4 regions of the Streptomyces sp. NPDC088747 genome follow, and region 4 is predicted to be linked to each of the others. Evidence: riboswitches for the same ligand, from Rfam matches in the RefSeq annotation. Region 4 holds a riboswitch; each other region holds the start of a gene.

What was found. A riboswitch is a leader RNA that binds a small molecule or an ion and turns the genes downstream of it on or off. The one in region 4 is predicted to bind cyclic di-AMP.
Region 1: another riboswitch for cyclic di-AMP. It lies ahead of ACIP79_RS08280 (M23 family metallopeptidase); the one in region 4 lies ahead of ACIP79_RS41385 (NlpC/P60 family protein).
Region 2: another riboswitch for cyclic di-AMP. It lies ahead of ACIP79_RS34650 (peptidoglycan DD-metalloendopeptidase family protein); the one in region 4 lies ahead of ACIP79_RS41385 (NlpC/P60 family protein).
Region 3: another riboswitch for cyclic di-AMP. It lies ahead of ACIP79_RS20295 (transglycosylase family protein); the one in region 4 lies ahead of ACIP79_RS41385 (NlpC/P60 family protein).

What each region holds. Positions count from the first base shown of each region.
Region 1 is NZ_JBIVKZ010000002.1:820,457-825,406, forward strand. Features, by position in the region: gene ACIP79_RS08265 (alginate lyase family protein) at 1-313, shown strand, start outside; tRNA gene ACIP79_RS08270 (tRNA-Met) at 375-448, shown strand; gene ACIP79_RS08275 (PP2C family protein-serine/threonine phosphatase) at 653-1,843, shown strand; cyclic di-AMP (ydaO/yuaA leader) riboswitch at 2,050-2,207, shown strand; gene ACIP79_RS08280 (M23 family metallopeptidase) at 2,219-3,247, shown strand; gene ACIP79_RS08285 (aldo/keto reductase) at 3,360-4,304, shown strand; gene ACIP79_RS08290 (PrsW family glutamic-type intramembrane protease) at 4,320-4,950, opposite strand, start outside.
Region 2 is NZ_JBIVKZ010000019.1:102,314-107,263, forward strand. Features, by position in the region: gene ACIP79_RS34630 (Glu/Leu/Phe/Val dehydrogenase dimerization domain-containing protein) at 1-247, shown strand, start outside; gene ACIP79_RS34635 (TetR/AcrR family transcriptional regulator) at 331-951, shown strand; gene ACIP79_RS34640 (SGNH/GDSL hydrolase family protein) at 1,064-1,849, opposite strand; gene ACIP79_RS34645 (DUF6250 domain-containing protein) at 1,993-2,709, opposite strand; gene ACIP79_RS34650 (peptidoglycan DD-metalloendopeptidase family protein) at 2,911-3,831, opposite strand; cyclic di-AMP (ydaO/yuaA leader) riboswitch at 3,836-4,011, opposite strand; gene ACIP79_RS34655 (tyrosine-protein phosphatase) at 4,525-4,950, shown strand, end outside.
Region 3 is NZ_JBIVKZ010000008.1:92,321-97,270, forward strand. Features, by position in the region: gene eno (phosphopyruvate hydratase) at 1-574, opposite strand, end outside; gene ACIP79_RS20295 (transglycosylase family protein) at 951-1,688, opposite strand; cyclic di-AMP (ydaO/yuaA leader) riboswitch at 1,693-1,857, opposite strand; gene ACIP79_RS20300 (transglycosylase family protein) at 2,042-2,974, opposite strand; gene ACIP79_RS20305 (cytochrome P450) at 3,457-4,713, shown strand.
Region 4 is NZ_JBIVKZ010000028.1:48,971-53,920, reverse strand. Features, by position in the region: gene ACIP79_RS41395 (peptidoglycan DD-metalloendopeptidase family protein) at 1-255, shown strand, start outside; gene pcrA (DNA helicase PcrA) at 549-3,044, opposite strand; cyclic di-AMP (ydaO/yuaA leader) riboswitch at 3,464-3,633, shown strand; gene ACIP79_RS41385 (NlpC/P60 family protein) at 3,641-4,792, shown strand; gene ACIP79_RS41380 (tellurite resistance/C4-dicarboxylate transporter family protein) at 4,913-4,950, shown strand, end outside.

The DNA.
Region 1 (4,950 bases), on a different contig from region 4:
CGCGCACATCGCCGAGACCGCCTGGCACCAGGGCGTGGACCTCTACGGCGACGTCAAGGACCGGCTGAAGGCCGCGCTCGACTTCCACTCCAGGTACCAGATGGGGGAGACGGCGCCCGGGTGGCTGTGCGGCGGGCGGGTCGACCGGAACATGGGGCCCGACCTGGAGGTCGCGCTCAACCACCTGGAGGACCGGCTCGACGTGCACGTCCCGGCCGCCCACCGGCTGGCCGAGCAGACGCGGCCGGCCGGCACGGACGATCTCTTCGTGTCGTGGGAGACGCTCACGCACAACGGTAATCCGGCCGGCTGAGGGGTGGGCGGCAACTGTGGTGCGGGGCGTCCTGCGAGTGGCGTATAGTTGGGTTTAACGACGCGGGGTGGAGCAGCTCGGTAGCTCGCTGGGCTCATAACCCAGAGGTCGCAGGTTCAAATCCTGTCCCCGCTACTTGTGGCCTAGGGCCGGAACTCGGATTCACGAGTTCCGGCCCTAGGTGTTTTCGCGTAGCGGCGCTTCCGCCTGGCGGTGCCGTCTTGCGGTGTTTCCGTCTCCCGTCCCGTCCCGTCCCGTCGGTCGCGGATCCGGTCCCCGGCGTCGCCCGGTCGGCCCACACCGGTCGCCGCCCGGCCCCGCTGCCGGAAACCTGGACGGGTGCGGCAGCGAGCAGGTGCGCAGCGGTCGGGAGACCCGCCCGGACCGGCGGGAGAGAACCGGCGCGGGATCTCCGGCACGCGAAGGTTCGTCCGGGTGCTCCCCGTGCTGCTCATCCTCACCGGGGCCGTATACGAATACTTCACCCCGCGCGACTTCACCGGCGGCCCCCTCCTCACCGCGGCCCCGCTCGTGGCGGCGCCCCTCTACACGCTGCGCGGCACCGTCCTCACCGGCGCCGGTGCCGTCGTCCTGCTGGTCGCGATCCACATCAGGCTCGACGTCGTCCTGCTGGCGGAGGCGGTCACCGAGACGGTCACGGTGGCCACGGCCGCGGTCCTGGCCGCTTTCATCAACGTCCTGGTCCGCCGCGGTAACGCACGGCTCGCCTCCGTCCGCGAGATCGCCGAGGCCGCCCAGCGGGCCGTCCTGCCGCAGCCCGAGAAGCGGATCGGCGGGCTCGACATCGCGGCGCGCTACGAGGCGGCGCAGCAGGACGCGTTCATCGGAGGTGACCTGTACGCGGTGCAGGACTCGCCGTACGGGGTACGCGTGATCCTGGGCGACGTACGGGGCAAGGGCATGGGCGCGGTCGCCGTCGTCGCCGTCGTCATCGGGGCATTCCGGGAGGCCGCCGAGCAGGAGGCGTCGCTGGAAGCGGTGGCAGGGCGCCTGGAGCGGGCTCTGGCGCGAGAGGCCGGCAGGCGCGACGACCTGGACGCCTTCGAGGGGTTCGCCACGGCGGTGCTCGCGGAGATCCCGCACGGCGCGGAGACCGTACGGCTCGTCAACCGCGGCCATCCGCCGCCGCTGCTCCTGCACGCGGACGGCTCGCTCGTCGTGCTGGACGCCGGGGAGCCCGCGCTCCCGCTGGGCATGGGCGGGCTGAACGTCTGGGCCGACCTCGCGCAGGAGGCGGTGTTCCCCGAGGGGGCGACCCTGCTCGCGCACACGGACGGGCTGTCCGAGGCGCGTGACGAACGCGGACGTTTCTACGATCCCGCGGCGCGCCTCGCCGGGTGGACCTTCCCGGCGCCCGAGGCGCTGCTGACCGCCCTCGCGGAGGATGTCCGGCGGCACTCGGGCGGCGGCCTGACGGACGACATGGCGCTGCTCGCCGTACGTCGGGCACCTCGCAGCACCGCGTCGACGAGTGGACCGCCCCCTTGGTCACCGGGAGTGATCGAATGACGCCCCTCCGCATAACAACTGACATACCGTCAGCGGAGGTGTGACGGAAGCGGTGTGGCCAACTCGCCCGTTTTACTCCGGTGATGACCTGAAAGTCCTGGCCGCGAGCGTTAATGATCAATCAGAACAGCTTGGAATCCAGGGCCCGCGTCTATTAACGTTCGATAACGCAGCGCGGTCGTCCCAGCCGTCACGAGAGACGGCTCCGTGCGCACGCGCCTAATCCCGAAAGGGAGCCGGGGAACCACCAACTTGGGGTGAATCGAGCGTCTTTCGCGGTGGAGACACCGCCGTTTGACGCGCGTAGGAGACCTTCCTGCTCCGAACCCGTCAGCTAACCCGGTAGGCGAGAAGGAAGGAAAGGAGCACGCCCACGTGGCGTCCAACGGGCCTGCCCAGGCACCCTCGTATCCGCCGAGCGGAACGCACACCTTCGGTTTCGGCGCTGACGACGAGGGCCCCCGGGAGGAGTGGAATCCCACCGCGGACTCCCTCGCTCCCATCCGCGGCCGGCACCGCGTCTCCAAGCAGCGTGGAGGCGGCGGACTCGCGCGCAGCTCCACCGTTCTGGGCGTCGGTGTCATAGCCGCCGTCGGCGCGGGCGGTATGGCCACCGCGGCCCCCGGCAAGCCGCCGGTCTCGATCTCACTGCCCGACCTCCCGTCCGTGGGCACGATCCTCTCGGACGACACCTCCCCCGAACCCGCGGGTTCAACCACGCCGTTCACCTCCGCCGGCCTGACCACGGCCGACACCGAGCAGGGCGCCACGGACGCCGGCGAGGTGCTGCGCGCCCGCATCATGCAGCAGGCCGAGGTGCAGCAGGACCAGGCCGACACCGCGGCGCAGCAGGCCGCCCAGGCCGCCGCCGTGAAGAAGGCCTCCGACGCCGCGAAGAAGGCGGAGGACGCGGCCGAGGCCAAGGCCGCCGCGGCGAAGAAGAAGGCGGAGGAAGAGGCGGAGGCGAAGGCCGAGGCCGAGCGTCTCGCCGAGCTCGCCAAGAGCTACACGCTGCCGACCTCCTCGTACACCATCACCTCGACCTTCGGTCAGGCCGGCGCGCTGTGGTCCTCCGGCTACCACACCGGCCTGGACTTCGCGGCGCCCACCGGCACGCTGATCAAGGCCGTGCACAGCGGCACCATCACGGAGGCGGGCTGGGCCGGTTCCTACGGCTACCGCACGATCCTCACCCTCGACGACGGCACGGAGCTCTGGTTCTGCCACCAGTCGTCGATCAGCGTCAGCGTCGGGCAGAAGGTCGCCACCGGCGATGTCATTGGCCGCGTGGGCGCGACCGGCAACGTCACCGGCGCACACCTCCACCTGGAGGTGCACCCCGGCGGAGCCGAGACCGGGATCGACCCGATGGCCTGGCTCCAGAGCAAGGGCCTCACCCCCTGATCGTGCGAGTTCCCTGACCTTCCGGCGGCTTTGACGGCGATCCCCCGACGTCGGTGCCGCCGGTCAGGCATGTCCGGAATACGGCTGTCCGCCGGGCATGTTGAAGTTGGGCATGACTTCTCTTCGCAAGCTCGGCTCGTCCGACCTCGAGGTCTTCCCGCTCGCCCTCGGCGGCAACGTCTTCGGCTGGACCGCCGACGAGGCCCAGTCCTTCGCCGTCCTCGACGCGTACACGGCCGCGGGCGGCAACTTCCTCGACACCGCCGACTCGTACTCGGCGTGGATCGAGGGCAACCACGGCGGTGAGTCCGAGACCATCATCGGCAGGTGGCTGAAGGCGCGCGGCAACCGCTCGGACGTGGTGATCGCCACCAAGGTCAGCCAGCACCCCGAGTACCCCGGGCTGTCCGCCGCGAACATCAGGGCCGCCGCCGACGCGTCCCTGCGCCGCCTGGGCACCGACCACATCGACCTGTACTACACGCACTACGACAAGACCGAGGTGCCGGTCGAGGAGATCATCGGCGCGCTCGACGGGCTGGTGAAGGCGGGCAAGGTGCGCGACATCGGCGCGTCCAACATCACGCCCGCGCGGCTCCAGGAGTCCCTGGACCTCTCCGACCGCGAGGGCCTCGCCCGCTACGTCGCCCTCCAGCCGCACTACAACCTGGTCTCGCGCGACACCTACGAGGGCCCGCTCCTCGACATCGCCTCCCGCTCGGGCCTGGCGGCCGTCCCGTACTACGCCCTCGCCGCCGGTTTCCTCACCGGCAAGTACCGCCCCGGTACGACGGTCGACTCCCGGCGCGCGGCGGGCGCGGGCAGGCACCTGGAGACGGAGCGGGGCCCGCGCGTGCTGGCCGCCCTCGACGAGGTCGCCGGGGCCCACGACGTCCCGGTGGCCACGGTCGCCCTTGCCTGGCTCGCCGCCCAGCCGACGGTCGCGGCCCCGATCGCCTCGGCGCGGACCGTGGAACAGCTCCCGGCACTGCTGGGCGTGGCGGACCTCGTCCTCACGGACGCGGAGCTGGCCCGGCTGACGGAGGCGTCGGCCTGACCACCGCCTCGGGTACTACGGGCCGTACGGGTTGTACATGGGCCTGTTGTACGTCGAGTACGGCGCCGGGGCTCCGTAGGGCTCGCGGTGGGGTTCGCCGTACGGCTGGCCCACGTACCCGTGGGCGGGGTGCGCGGGCCAGGGCGCCGGGACCGGTGCCGTCGCCCGTGCCGCGTACCCCAGGGCCGGGCGCGCGACCTCACGACGGCTCCACAGCTCGTGGAGCAACTCCCGCTCCCGCACGGCGAAGTCGGCGCCCGCGCGGCCGTCGCGTCCCCGGTGCCGCAGGAACGCCAGCGAGGTCGCGTACGCCTCGTACTCGGCGACGGAGCGGGCGGCGGGCCTGCCGAGATGGCGGGCGGCGTACTGGCGGGCGATACGGCGGGCCCGCATCGAGCCGAGCACGTGCGGTTCGGGCGGGGACAGCCAGCCCGCGGCGGCGTAGGCGGGCAGTTCCGTGCGCACGGTGCGCAGTTCACGCTGCCGGGACCGGACGGCCAGCCAGGTCAGCAGGGCGAACGCGGGCACCATGAAGACGGCGTACACCGCGAAGAACCCGAACTCCCCGAAGTTCGACGAGCCGTTCCACATGGCGTGCATGCCCATGGCGAGGAGGAGTCCGGTCAGGGGCAGCAGGACACGGCGT
Region 2 (4,950 bases), on a different contig from region 4:
AGTCACCGTCCTGCCGGACGTGGTGGTCAACTCCGGTACGAACGCCTGGTGGTGGTGGACGCTGTTCGGTGACATCGGCGCGGACGCCGACGAGGCCTTCGCGTACACCCGGCGCTCCATGCGCGCCCTCATCGACCAGATGCTGGCCCGTGCGGAGGCCGACGGGACCACACCGCGGGCCGCCGCGCACGCCATCGTCGCCGACCGGCTGCCGGTGATCGCGGAGCGGTTCGGCTGGTACAACTGACCGCGCCCGCCCGCCGGTACCTCCGGAGCCGTCCCGAAGACCCGGCACCGCCATCGCCGTCGGCGAGGGATTAGGGTTGCCGCGTGGCGAGAGTGCGGTTGAACGTGGCGGAGCGGCGCGAGGAGTTGCTGCGGGCCGCCGTCGAACAGATCGAGGCGCGGGGCGTGGCTGCGGTGCGGATCGCCGACGTGGCCTCGGCGCTCGGGGTCAGCAACGCGCTGGTGCTGTACCACTTCTCGACCAAGGAGAAACTGCTCGCCGAGGCGTTCGCCCACGCCGCCGAGGACGACCTCGCCCATCTGCGCAAGCTGCTCGGCCGGCGCACCTCGGCACTGCGCCGGCTCCGGACGGCGCTGCGCTGGTACGCGCCGACCGGGCAGGCCAAGGGGTGGCGGCTGTGGATCGAGGGCTGGGCCGCGTCCCTGCGCGAGCCCGCGCTCAGAGAGGTCACCCGCTACCTCGACAAGCAGTGGAAGGCCGCGCTCATCGAGGTGATCGCGGAGGGAGTGGCCGCGGACGAGTTCCGCTGCGCGGACCCCACCGGCACCGCCCTTCGCCTCACGGCACTGCTCGACGGACTCGCCGTACAGATGACCGCGTACACGGGCTCGGTGTCACAGGCGCGGGCCCACGAGTGGGTCGACGAGGCCCTCGCCCGCGAACTCGGCCTCGACCGGGAGGCGTTGACGGCGGCGGTGCGCTGAGCCGCGTACCTCTGGACGCACCGCCGTTCCGATACCTCGGGACGCATCGCCGGTCCGACACTTCAGGCCGCGCCGGCCGATCCGGTACCTCTGGACGCACCGCCGTTCCGGCTCAGGCCACCGCTTCGATCCAGGTCTTGATGTCGTCGGGCGAGAGCGTCCCCTTGGCCGCCACATGGTCCCCGGAGGACTCGCCGCGCAACCGCCGCCCGATCCACGGGACCAGGTACTCGCGCGCCCAGTGGATGTTGTCGCGCCTGACCTCCATCATGCCGCGCGGCGGGAGCGCCGGCCACGGCTGGTCCGGGTCCGCCGGTACCTCGATGCCGAGGACCTGTCCGGCCCGAAGCGCCACGCGGGTGTGGCCCTCGGGTGACAGGTGCAGGCGGTCGCCGTCCCAGGCGCGGCGGTCCTGAATCGTCTTCAGGGACCACAGGTCGAGGACGGGGCAGCCGTACCGGTCGGCGATGGCCCGGAGATGTCCGTTGTACGTGGCGATCTTGCCGCGCATGTGCCTCAGCACGGGCACGCCACGGGTGTCGAACCCGGTCGTCACCAGGACGGTGCCGACGACGGAGGTGAGGTCGGCGACCGCTCGCTCGAAGCGCTCGGCGACCTCGTCGGGGTCGACGCCCGGCCGGATGATGTCGTTGCCGCCCGCGCAGAAGGAGACCATGTCCGGCGCGAGCTCCTTCGCCCGCGAGAGCTGGTGCTCGACGATCTGGTCGAGCAGTTTTCCGCGTACGGCGAGATTGGTGTAGGTGAAATCGCCCTCGGGTCGCCGGTCGGCGAGCAGGACCGCGAAACGGTCGGCCCAACCGACGAAGGACCCGTCCGGCCCGGGGTCGCCGACGCCTTCGGTGAAGCTGTCCCCCACCGCTACGTACGACCCGATCACTGATCTGTCGCCACTCTTCGAATCGTCTGCCACATCGGGCCATGATTCACCTCTGATGTGAGCTACGCGACCGTAGGAAAGGGTTGACGTGTGGTGAGATAAGCCACTCATAAAGTCTGGGTCAAGCCTGGAATAAGGCTCTTCTAGGGGCGGTTGAACAGCCTCCACACCCGGAAGTCCGTAATCCGGAAGTGGCTCCAGGTGGTACGGAACGCGAAGTGCCCACTCGTGTACGGCTCGGGGTCGCTGTAGTCGAATACCAGCCGCCCGTTGTTCAACCACCGGACGGTGGAGCCGTCGGAGACGATCCGGACGCGGTTCGGCTCGTTCGCCGTGAGCAACGGCTCCGTGTAGTCGAGGACCAGGGGACGGACGCCCGCCTCGCCGACGTATCTGCGCAGCCTGGTCGTGGTGTTGGTGTTGGCGCCGTAGCCGACGTAGTACGTCCTGAGGTGGTCGTACTCCGCGAGGGCGCCGCCCCGCGTGGTGGCGAAGATGTCGTGCGGGGAGCGCACGTCGACGGCGTTCCAGAAATTGTTCAGGTCGGAGACACGGTCGTTGACCCCGCCCGCGGAGACGGGCGTGGCGGTGTACTCGACGACGTACGGCCCTCGCAGCCTCCTCCTGAACCAGACGGTCGCGCCGCCCGGCACGTCGATCTCCAGCACGCCGCGCGCGGCGGTGACGGTGCCACCGTCCTCGAGTTCGGTGACCCACTGCCCCAGGCCGTGCCGGAAGTCGTCCGCGGCCGTCAGTCCGCCGCGGCGGTACCTCGGCGCGGCACTCGCGTCCCCCGCCGGGACGAGCGCCGTGAGGGCGGCACCGGCGGCCAGGGCTCCAAAGGCTCTGCGCGTGGTCATGCGACACCTTCCGTACGAGGGGCACCGGTGAACGTCCGCTCCGGTGCGGCAAGCGCTTACGGAGATCACTGTGCGACCACCTCGACGGGCATGTCGACGCTTTCCCCGGCCGCGCCACGAGACCGCAATGTGCTGAGAGAAACGCCGAAGGCCGGGCCCCGGGGATCGTGGGGTCCGGCCTTCGGCGAGAAGGGGGCGGCGTCAGCCGACGGTCACACCGTGCGAGCGCAGGTACGCGGCCGGGTCGACGTCCGAGCCGTAGTCCGGCGTGGTGCGGATCTCGAAGTGCAGGTGGGGTCCGGTCACGTTGCCGGTCGCGCCGGAGAGCCCGATCTGCTGCCCCTCGGTCACGGTCTGGCCGGCCGAGACGGAGAGGGAGGACATGTGGGCGTACTGCGAGTACTGGCCGTCGGCGTGCTGGATGACGACCTGGTTGCCGTACGCGCCGCCCCAGCCCGCGGAGACGACGGTGCCGGCCGCGATGGACTTGATGGTGGTGCCGGTCGGGACCACGAAGTCGACGCCCGTGTGGTAGCCGCTGGACCACATGCTGCCGGCGACCTTGTAGTTGGTGCCGATGGTGGCGCCCTCGACCGGCAGCGTGTAGCCGGAGTCACTGCTGGAAGCCGCGGTGTCGGTGGCCGTGGTGGCGGTCTCGGTCGCCGCCTTGGCCGACGACTTCGACGACTCGGTCGACTTAGAGGACTTGGACGACTTGGCCGTGCCGCTCGAAGCGGCGGCCTTCTTGCCGATCGTCAGCTTCAGACCCGGATGGATCAGGGCCGGGTCCTCGCCGACGGCCTTGCGGTTGTCCGAGTACAGCTTCTTCCAGCCGCCGCTGACACTCTGGTCGTCGGCGATCTTCGAGAGCGAGTCACCGGCGCGAACCGCGTACGTCTTCGCCGCGGTCTTCTGAGCCGAAGCGGGCGTGGCGGCGGTCTGCTGGGAAACCGTGGCGGTCTTTCCCGTTGCCGCGGAAACGGTGGAGGCCGGGGTCGCCGCATGGGCTCCGGTGGCTCCCATCAGCGGCAGCGCGAGTGCGGCGCCACCCGTTCCGGCCACGGCGATCGAGCGCGTGAAACGCTGGGACTTGGGACGGCGGTGCTTACCCTTCGCGGGCATGACGAATTCCTCTCCGGCGCCTGCGAGGTGAGCTGTCGGGTGCGGACTGGAGATGCCCGGCCGCGCTGCTGCGCGGCTATACCCCTAGCCGTTCCGGAGACCGGAACAGGCGTCATACCTGTGGGTCCCCCGCTCCTGCCACATACGGGTGAGTGTGCGGATTCCGGGCGGCGGCAGGATTGGGCGTCCGTCCGGATTGAGGGCGAACGTAAGCGAGATGAGACCGCGCCTACAACCATGTGGGTTTTCTGTGGAAGATCCATTCGTGATCCATCCAGAAATCACCGTCACCCTCCGTGGAGAAAGGGCCTTTCCGACCCGCCAAATCGCGCGGGAATTCCGGCAGGTTGACAAATCGGGGCCGCAACACATCGTCACGGATATGACGCTGCTCACGCACGTCGACACAGGATGCCCTATTCCAGGGCCAGTTGGAATGAAGCAACCAATACGGACAGAACGGTCACATGTTACGTGGGTGGATATCTGCCGCATCGATTTCCTCGCACCGCCACCGCCGCCCGCGACAGCCACCGCCGCCGCCGGGCGCCCTGCGGGCAACGGCTCCGCACCCGCCAGAACAACGCCTGTGGACAACTCCATGCCCCACGAACCCATGTCGTATCGTCGGGAGCGCAACGTCCGTCGGCGGGCGAGCCGAGCAGCGCCGACGGCTGACCGGGAGGAGCCCACGTGACGCAGCAGGTGCCGTCGACCGAGCCCGAGCTGACCGCAGTGCGCAACTTCCGGGACGTAGGAGGCCTGCCCACCGTGGACGGCCGCCGGGTGAAGTACGGGGTGCTGTTCCGCAGCGGACACCTCGCGCACGCCACGGGGGACGACACGGTGTTCCTCAGCTCACTCGGCCTGCACACGATCTTCGACTTCCGCAACGCCTCGGACCAGAAGCTGGAGGGCCCGGACGTCGAGCTCCCGGGCGTGCGGAACGTGAACCTCCCGCTGACCGACCCGGCCGACGGCGCCGAGTTCTGGAAGATGGTCCGGGACGGCGATCTCGATCAGCTGCGCGGCCTCCTCGCGGACGGCAAGGGTGCGGACAGGATGATCAACTCCTACCGCGCGATCATCAGGGACCGCACCGCCGAGCACTCCCAGGTG
Region 3 (4,950 bases), on a different contig from region 4:
TGAGGGTGTGGTAGACCTCGGCGCCCCAGCGCAGCGCCTCGGAGAAGGACTCCGCGCCGATCGGGGCGATCATGAACTCCTGGATGTCGACGTTGGAGTCGGCGTGCGACCCGCCGTTCAGGATGTTCATCATCGGAACGGGCAGCAGGTGCGCGTTCGGGCCGCCCAGGTAGCGGAAGAGGGGGAGGTCGCTGGCCTCGGAGGCGGCGTGGGCGACGGCGAGGGAGACGCCGAGGATGGCGTTGGCGCCGAGCGAGCCCTTGTTGTCGGTGGCGTCCAGGTCGAACATCGCCTGGTCGATCAGGCGCTGCTCGGTGGCGTCGTAGCCGACGAGCTCCGGGCCGATCTGCTCGATGACGGCGAGGACGGCCTTCTCGACACCCTTGCCGTGGTAGCGGTTGGGGTCACCGTCGCGCAGCTCGATGGCCTCGAAGGCGCCGGTGGAGGCGCCGGACGGGACGGCGGCACGACCGGTGCTGCCGTCATCGAGGCCGACCTCGACCTCGACGGTGGGGTTCCCTCGCGAGTCGAGGATTTCCCGGGCTACGACGACGTCGATGGACGGCACGAGCATCTCCTTCTGGGATGTGACGCGGGTACGCGGGACTGTGGCAGCCCCGCGGGATGAGCCTAACCGGCCCGGACGCTTCGGCCAGCCGGTCGACCACCTCTTGGGCAGAACTGAGAGTAAACATTGTTCCAGAACGGAACAAAAAGGGAACGAAAACCGGGGTGCGGGTGGAGCGCGCCGCCCGGCCGGACCCGGAAAGAAAAAACCCCGCCCCGGTGCGTACGGGGGAACACGCACCGGAGCGGGGAGCCCGTGGGGGACGGGGGGTGACCCGCACGAGGCCCTCAGTATGAGGACCACGTATGTGAGCGGGCTGTGGTTCAGCCATGAACCGGATGTCTGTCGCCGGCCGACCGCCGTGGGCCGGCGACCTCGGCCGTCAGCTGAGGTGGAGCTGCTGACCCGGGTAGATGAAGTCCGCGTCGTCGACGATGTCCTTGTTCAGCTTGAACAGCTTCTGCCAGCCGCCCTTGACGTTCTTCGCCTCGGCGATGGCGCTGAGGGTGTCGTCCTTCTTGACCTTGTACTCGCCGTCGCCCTTCTTGACCGTCTTGCCGGTCGGGGTCTGGACGGTCTTCTTGGCGGCGGTCGCACGCTCCGAGGAACGCGAGGCGCGCTGCTCGTCGGTCTTCGTGCTCGGCTGCTGCGAGGGGGTGGTGCTCTGCGAGTTGTCCGAGGACGACGAGGAGGAGGACGACGAAGACGACGACGAGTCGCTCGTGCCGCCGTCGTACGCGGCGCCCGACAGGCCGGTGCCGCAGGACGGCCAGGCGCCCTTGCCCTGGGCCGCGAGGACCTTCTCGGCGACGGTTATCTGCTGGGACTTGGAGGCCTGGTCGGCGGTGGAGGCGTAGGCGCTGCCGCCGTAGGCGGACCAGGTGGAGGCGGAGAACTGCAGGCCGCCGTAGTAGCCGTTGCCCGTGTTGATGGACCAGTTGCCGCCGGACTCGCACTGGGCGACGGTGTCCCACTCGGAGGTGGTGGCGGCGGAGGCGGTGCCGGACGCCATCAGCGGGGCGGCGACGGCGACGCCGGTCACTCCCGCGAGGGTGGCGATGCGGGCGGTCCGGTCGAGAACGGTCGGACGACGGTGCTTGCCCTTGCACGAACGCAGCATGAAGTGATCCCCTCACCGACGCCTGCGAGGTGAGCTGTCGGGTTCGGGCGGGTGAGTGCCCGGCCGCGCACCTCTCGGCGCACGTCTTCACCCCAAGCCGTTCCCGGTCAACCACCGGGCCCGGCACTTACCTTGGGTCCCCCGCTCCTGCCTACGGCGCTTGACGCGACGACTGTTCCCGTAAGGCCGTTGGCAGGATTCGGCGTTGCGACCCACGGGGCTCACCAGTGGCGAGCGGTCACGACCGTAGACAGGCGAACGGCGGAATATCAAAGACGATCAGGGGGTCTGAGATCCATCTCTCATTCTCGCCAAACCGGACATTCACGGCCGAACCATGACGCGAACTCTGCCTAGTTCTGGGCCGGTTCGGCAGCATTGTCGAGGCCGTGACCGGGGAAGATGACCGGCGCCTCGACGTCCGCCGCCTCCTCGTCCGCGGCGGACGGGTCGAGCCACTGACCGACGAGGCCGAAGGCGTCCGCGATGACCGAGAGCCTCTCGTCGACGACGGCCGGGTAGGAGGCCGCGGGGGTCTCACGGGCCGTCGCGGAGTCGCGCGAGGCGTGGCGCCCGGCCGAGCTGTCGTCCGTACGGTCGGCGGCCGCGTCATCGGCGGAGGTGCCGCGGTGACGTCCGGAGCCGCTCGCCGTGCCCGAAGGATCGGCGCTCGGGGTGGACTTGTCCGAATCGCCACCCTTGGTCGCGCTCGCGTCTACATTGCCCGACTTGGCCGAATCCGTGGAGGTGTCCGAGGAGGCCGAGGAGGAGGGGGAGGCGGACGGCGAGGGGGTGGAGGAGCCGGTCGAGCCGGACAGGCCGGTCGAGTCGGTCGAATCCGTCGAATCCGTCGACCCGCTGGACGGCGTCAGGACGCCTCCGATGCCGGTGTCGATGTCCACCTGGGCCGACTCCTTGCTGAGCGCGGAGAGGGGGCCACAGGTGGGCCAGGCGGCGATTCCGCGTCCGTCGAGGATCTTCTCGGCGACGGCTATCTGCTGCGAGCGGCTGGCCTGGTCGGCGCTCGGGGCGAAGTCGAGGCCGCCGTAGTTCTCCCAGTCCCACTGGGTCAAGTGCAGCCCGCCGTAGTACCCGTCGCCGGTGTTCTCGCTCCAGGAGGCACCCGTCTCGCACTCCGCGACGCGGTCCCAGGTCGTGGCGTCGGCCGCGCTCGCACCCGTGGCGGCGAGCAACGGGATCACGATGGCCGATCCGGTGACCCCTGCCGCGACGACGAGAGCCGGGGCCTGACGGGGGCGACGATGACGGCCGTTCCCGGTGAGCATACGGAAACCTTTCGCGTGACAGCAGGTGACAACAGCGACGCCCGAGGACGCCGGCGACGGATGATCCGCGCTGACGAGGAACGTATCGACACTCGAACGCTTGTCACAAGTCGATGCAGCGCAGATCACGTGAAGATCACAATGTTGAGGGAGCGTCAGCTTTTTGCGCCCCTCAAGTCACTTGTGACCACCCGGGGGACAAGTGGAGCGGACCAGTGAACTCCCCTGGAAGCATGCGCAATCCGCGTATAACGAGCCTGCCGCGCCTGCGCAAACCGGCGGAATCTCCTGCGAGTTGCCTGCCTTCCGGCCGCGCATCCGACCGCCGCCAAGGGAGTTGGCGCTCAGTCGGTGGGGCGACATGCCCTCAAGTGCGCGGCATGTCGCCCCGGAAGACGCCCTGTTCGCCACGCCGGGCGATTGCGGGTGAATTGACCGCTTCGCCGCCCTCCCGGGAGTGCGGCGCCGGGTACCGTCGCTCCGTGAACGTCCCGCACAGCAGACCCGAACTCTTCACCTGGGAGTTCGCCACCGACCCCTACCCCGCCTACGCGTGGCTCCGCGAGCACGCGCCCGTGCACCGCACCACCCTTCCCAGCGGGGTCGAGGCATGGCTCGTCACGCGGTACGCGGACGCCAGGCAGACGCTCGCCGACGCACGGCTCTCCAAGAATCCCGTGCACCATTCCGCGGACGCCCACGGCAAGAACAGGACGGGCATCCCCGGCGAGCGCAGCGCCAACCTCATGACCCACCTGCTCAACATCGATCCCCCGGACCACACGCGCCTGCGCCGGCTCGTCTCCAAGGCGTTCACTCCGCGCCGCGTGGCCGAATTCGCCCCACGGGTCCAGGAACTGACCGACGACCTCATCGACCGGTTCGCGCACACCGGGAGCGCCGACCTCATCCACGAGTTCGCCTTCCCGCTCCCCATCTACGCGATCTGCGATCTGCTCGGCGTCCCCCCAGAGGATCAGGACGACTTCCGGGACTGGGCGGGGATGATGATCCGGCACGGGGGCGGGCCGAGAGGCGGCGTCGCGCGGTCCGTGAAGAAGATGCGCGGGTACCTCGCCGAGCTGATCCACCGCAAGCGGGAGGCTCTCCCGGAGCACGCCGGTCCCGGCGAGGACCTCATCTCCGGGCTCATCCGCGCCTCCGACCACGGCGAGCAGCTCACGGAGAACGAAGCCGCGGCCATGTGTTTCGTGCTGCTTTTCGCCGGCTTCGAAACGACCATCAACCTCATCGGCAACGGCACCTACGCACTGCTGCGCAACCCGGGGCAGCGGGCGGAACTCCAGAGGTCGATCGAGCGGGGCGAACAGGAACTGCTCGACACCGGCATCGAGGAACTCCTCCGCTACGACGGTCCCGTCGAGCTGGCGACCTGGCGCTACGCGACCGAGCCGCTCGAGATCGGCGGACAGGAGATCGCCTCCGGTGACCCCGTGCTCGTGGTCCTCGCCGCCGCCGACCGCGATCCCGCCCGATTCGACGAACCGGACACACTCGACCTCTCCCGCAGGGACAACCAGCACCTCGGGTACGGCCACGGCATCCACTACTGCATCGGCGCCCCGCTCGCGCGTCTCGAAGGCCGCGCCGCACTGGCCACCCTGCTGCGCCGGCTGCCGGACCTCCGGCTCGCCGTCGATCCGGTGGACCTGCGCTGGCGGGGCGGCCTGATCATGCGCGGACTACGGAACTTGCCCGTGGAGTTCACGGCCAAGTGAGGGGCGCGGAGCGGGACGCTGCCTTACGGGCGCAAAGCCCGGGACGCCGCCTCACGGACGCAGAGCGGGACGCCGCCTGACGGGCGCGGAGCAGGACGCCGCCTGACGGGCGCGGAACCTTATGCCGTCTTACGGGCGCGGAACCGTATGCCGTTCTACGGACGCGGAGCGGGACGCCGCCTTACGGATGCGGAGCAGGACGCCGCCTCACGGACACGGAACCTCATGCCGTTCTAC
Region 4 (4,950 bases):
CGGACGCAGTGGAACAGCGCGTACGGGAACATGATGATCGTGACCGCGATGGACGGTACGGAGACGTGGTACTGCCACCTCTCCAGCTACCAGGTCGCGTCGGGCACGACCGTGAAGGCCGGCGACGCGATCGCGAACTCCGGGAACTCCGGGAACTCCACCGGTCCGCACCTGCACTTCGAGGTCCGCCCGGCAGGCGGCTCGGCGATCGACCCGCTGGCGTGGCTGCGCAGCCACGGCCTGGACCCGTCGTAACCACCGACTCCCGGCCCGGCCCTCACCCCGAAGCGATCCTCACATCCTCACCCTGACCCGGTTCGCGGAACGCCCACGCCGCACCCCACCCGAACCCGCACCCGTCCGCCAGCACCAGACTTGCCCGTCCTCAGCCGCCCTCAGGCGCCCTCAGGCGCCCTCAGCCGCCCTCAGCCGCCCTCAGCCGCCCTCAGCCGCAGAACGCGTCACCACCGCATCCGGCACGCAAAGGCTCCCCGCCCGACCCGGCGCGCGAGACGCCACCACTTGGACGGCCCCGGCGCGCAGCACCCCTACAGCTTCTCCACCGGTGCGTACCGCAGCAGCAACCGCTTCGGCTTGGGCTCTCCGAAGTCGACCGTCGCCTCGGCGTTCGCGCCCGTCCCCTTCACGCCGACGACCGTGCCCAGGCCGAACTGGTCGTGCGTGACCCGGTCCCCGACCGCCAGCGATACCACCGGCTTCTCCGCGATACCGCGCCGCGTCGCGAACCCGGAGGCGCCGGAGGCCGCGGACCGCGAGCGGGAGGCGGACAGTGACGAGGACAGCGAGGCCGCGACGCCCGAGACGGGGGTGGAGGAGGCCGGACCCATCGAACCCGTGCGCTTCCACTCCAGATGCGCCTCCGGGATCTCCTCCAGGAAGCGGGAGGGCGGGTTGTACGAGGGCTGCCCCCAGGCGCTGCGCATGGACGACCGCGTCAGGTACAGCCGTTCACGCGCGCGGGTGATGCCGACGTAGGCCAGGCGCCGCTCCTCCTCCAGCTCCTTGACCTGTCCCAGCGCGCGCATGTGCGGGAAGACGCCGTCCTCCATGCCGGTCAGGAACACCACAGGGAACTCAAGGCCCTTGGCGGTGTGCAGGGTCATGAGGGTGATGACGCCGTTGCCGTCCTCCTCGTCGGGGATCTGGTCGGAGTCGGCGACGAGCGCGACCCGCTCCAGGAACGCGGAGAGGCCGCCCGGAGTCTCGCCCTCACCGGTCTCCTGCTCGAACTCCAGCGCCACGGCGGCGAGTTCCTGGAGGTTCTCGATCCGGGTCTCGTCCTGCGGGTCGGTGGACGCCTGCAACTCCGCCAGATAGCCGGTGCGTTCGAGGACCGCCTCCAGGACGGTGGCCGGGCCCGCGCCCGACTCCACGATCGTCCGCAGGTCCTCCATCAGCGTGTTGAACCGCTTGACGGCGTTGGTGGAGCGGGCCGCCATGCCGTAGGCCTCGTCCACCCGGCGCAGCGCCTGCGGGAAGCTGATCTTCTCGCGCTGCGAGAGCGCGTCGATCATCGCCTCGGCGCGGTCACCGATGCCGCGCTTGGGGACGTTGAGAATCCGGCGCAGCGGGACGGAGTCCTCCGGGTTGGACAGCACCCGCAGGTACGCGAGGACGTCCCGGACCTCCTTGCGCTCGTAGAAGCGGACGCCGCCGACGACCTTGTAGGGCAGGCCGACGCGGATGAAGACCTCTTCGAAGACACGGGACTGCGCGTTCGTACGGTAGAAGACCGCGACGTCGCCCGCCTTGGCGTCGCCCGCGTCGGTGAGACGGTCTATCTCGTCGGCGACGAACTGGGCCTCGTCGTGCTCGGTGTCGGCGACGTAGCCGGTGATGGTGGATCCCGCGCCCGCGTTCGTCCACAGGTTCTTGGGGCGGCGGGATTCGTTGCGCTCGATGACCGCGTTGGCGGCGCTGAGGATCGTCTGGGTGGAGCGGTAGTTCTGCTCCAGGAGGATCGTCGTCGCGTTCGGGTAGTCCTCCTCGAACTGGAGGATGTTGCGGATCGTGGCGCCGCGGAAGGCGTAGATCGACTGGTCGGCGTCACCCACCACGCACAGCTCGGCGGGCGGCACGTCCTGCTCGCTCGGCGGCACGTCCACGGGGTGCTCAGAGGTGCCGACGAGTTCGCGCACGAGGGCGTACTGCGCGTGGTTGGTGTCCTGGTACTCGTCGACGAGCACGTGCCGGAAACGGCGGTGGTAGTGCTCGGCGACGTCCGGGAAGGCGCGCAGCAGATTGACCGTGGTCATGATCAGGTCGTCGAAGTCGAGGGCGTTGGCCTCGCGCAGCCGCGACTGGTACATCGCGTAGGCCTGGGCGACGGTCTTCTCGAAACCGTCGACGGCCTGGGCGGCGAAGTCCTCCTCGTCGATCAGCTCGTTCTTCAGGTTCGAGATCTTGGCGCTGAAGGACTTCGGCGGGAACCGCTTCGGGTCTAGGTCCAGGTCACGGCAGACCAGGGCCATCAGCCGCTTGCTGTCGGCGGCGTCGTAGATCGAGAACGAGGAGGTGAAGCCGAGCCGTTTGCTCTCGCGGCGCAGGATCCGTACGCACGCGCTGTGGAAGGTCATCACCCACATCGCGTTGGCGCGCGGGCCGACGAGCTGCTCGACGCGCTCCTTCATCTCGCCCGCGGCCTTGTTCGTGAAGGTGATCGCGAGGATCTGGCCGGGGTGGACCTGGCGCTCGCCCAGCAGATACGCGATCCGGTGGGTGAGCACGCGGGTCTTGCCCGAGCCCGCTCCGGCCACGATGAGCAGCGGGGCGCCGGAGTGCGTCACGGCCGACCGCTGGTTCTCGTTCAGCCCGTCCAGGAGCGCGGCCGGGTCCACGGCGGGGCGCGGGGCACCGTCGCGGTAGTACGCGTCCCTGCTCGGCGGCACGTCGAAGCGGCCGCCGAACAGGTCGTCCGGAAGCTGCTCGGCCGTCCCGTCCTCGGGAGGCGGCGGGGGTTCTTCCTCGTGGGCCCCGGAGGGCTTGAGGTCCGCCAGGAAGCTGTCGTCAAAGAGGCTGCTCATCGCTCTCCGAGTCTAGGCGGCCCCACTGACACCCCGCCGCCACCCCGAGAAGTCCGCGGCGGTATCCGCAGCGGTGGTAGAGCCCCACCGGCCGCTCGGCCTCTTTGCGCCCTCCATCTCCCCCTACCCTCCAGAACAGCTCCGTCACTTTCAGCAACCGTCCACGCGGGGGCCCGTCCGCACCCTTCCCACCCACACGCAGGGCGGCTCCGCCGGATCACGCGCCCCATCACCCACCCCGCCCCCCGTCGGACAACTCGCCCGATAACTCTCCGAATTGACCGGCGGGAACGAGGCCCATGACTAAGGTCACGAAAACGTATCGGGCATTTCGAACATCAACCTTCACAGAAGCCTTACGAGTTGGTTAGCGTGCTGATCAGGCCGCCCGACCCCCACCGGCGAACGTCGCCGGGCCGTGGCGGCCTCCGCTGAGTCCGGTGCGCCTTGCGGCAGCCGGAATCGGGGACCCACCGAACTTGGGGTGAATCGGTCCAACTGCCTTGTCGGGCAGGACCGTAGGGCAACCCTTCCGAACCACCCGCCCGAACCCGACAGCTAACCCGGTAGGCGGATGATGGAAGGAGTCGCCTCCGTTGGCGTCGCAACGCAAATGGTTCTCGGGCTCGCGCGTGGCCGGCACGGCCCCCGCTCTCGCCACAGCGGCCCTCACCTCGGTCGCCCTGCTCTCGCAGACGGCGGCCGCCACGCCGTCGGCCGAGCCGAAGCCGAGCCTCGAAGAGGTCGAGAAGAAAATCGACGACCTCTACCGGCAGGCCGAGTCGGCCACCGACAAGTACAACGCGGCCAAGGAGAAGACCTCCAAGCAGCGCAAGAAGGTCGACACCCTTCTCGACGACGTCGCGCAGCGCACGGAGAAGCTCAACACCGCGCGTGAGGAGCTCGGTTCATACGCCGCGGCCCAGTACCGCACCGGCGCCGCCGCTCCCGACACCGCCTCCCTGCTGCTGGCCGACAACCCGCAGGACTACTTCGACCAGACCCAGCTGATGAGCCGGCTGACCACCCGCCAGAAGGCGGCCGTCGACGACTACGTCACGGATCAGGCCGCCGCCACCGAGAAGCGCACGGAGGCGACGCAGGGTCTGGAGACGCTGTCCACGACGCAGGACGCTCTCAAGGCCTCCAAGACCGACGTCCAGCAGAAGCTCGCCAAGGCGCGCGAGCTGCTCTCGCAGCTGACCGCCGAGGAGAAGGCGCGGCTGGCGGCGATCGAGGCGGAGCGGCGCAAGGAGGCCGAGCGCAAGGCGGCGGAGCTGGCGCAGCAGCAGGCGGACGCGGCAGCCGCGGCGAAGGCGGCCCAGGAGTCGTCGCCGAGCGCGACGACGGGCACCTCCGGCACTGTCACCACCGGTGACTCCTCGTACTCGACGAAGTCGGCCAAGGCCATCGCCTTCGCCCGCGCCCAGATCGGGAAGCCGTACGTCTGGGGTGCGACCGGCCCCGGCTCGTACGACTGCTCGGGCCTCACCCAGGCCGCCTGGAAGGCCGCGGGTGTCACCCTCCCGCGCGTCACCTACGACCAGGTGACCGCCGGCACGACCGTCTCCGTCTCCGAGGCACAACCCGGTGACCTGGTCTTCTTCTACGACGACATCAGCCACGTCGGCCTCTACATCGGCAACGGCATGATGATCCACGCCCCGAAGCCGGGTGCGTACGTCCGCGAGGAGTCGATCTTCTACGACGGTGAGTCGGCCATCTACAGCGTCGTACGGCCCGCGTAGCGCACCGGCGCACCGTCCTCACGGCACCATCCGCGGGGCACGCGCGCGTGGAGCACGTTTTCGTCCTCCACGCGCGCGTGCCCCGCGGGCAAGGCGTCCGAAGCTCCCTAGCATCGGGCCATGCCAGCCATCTCCCAGCTCCGTGCCTGGTGGGCCGA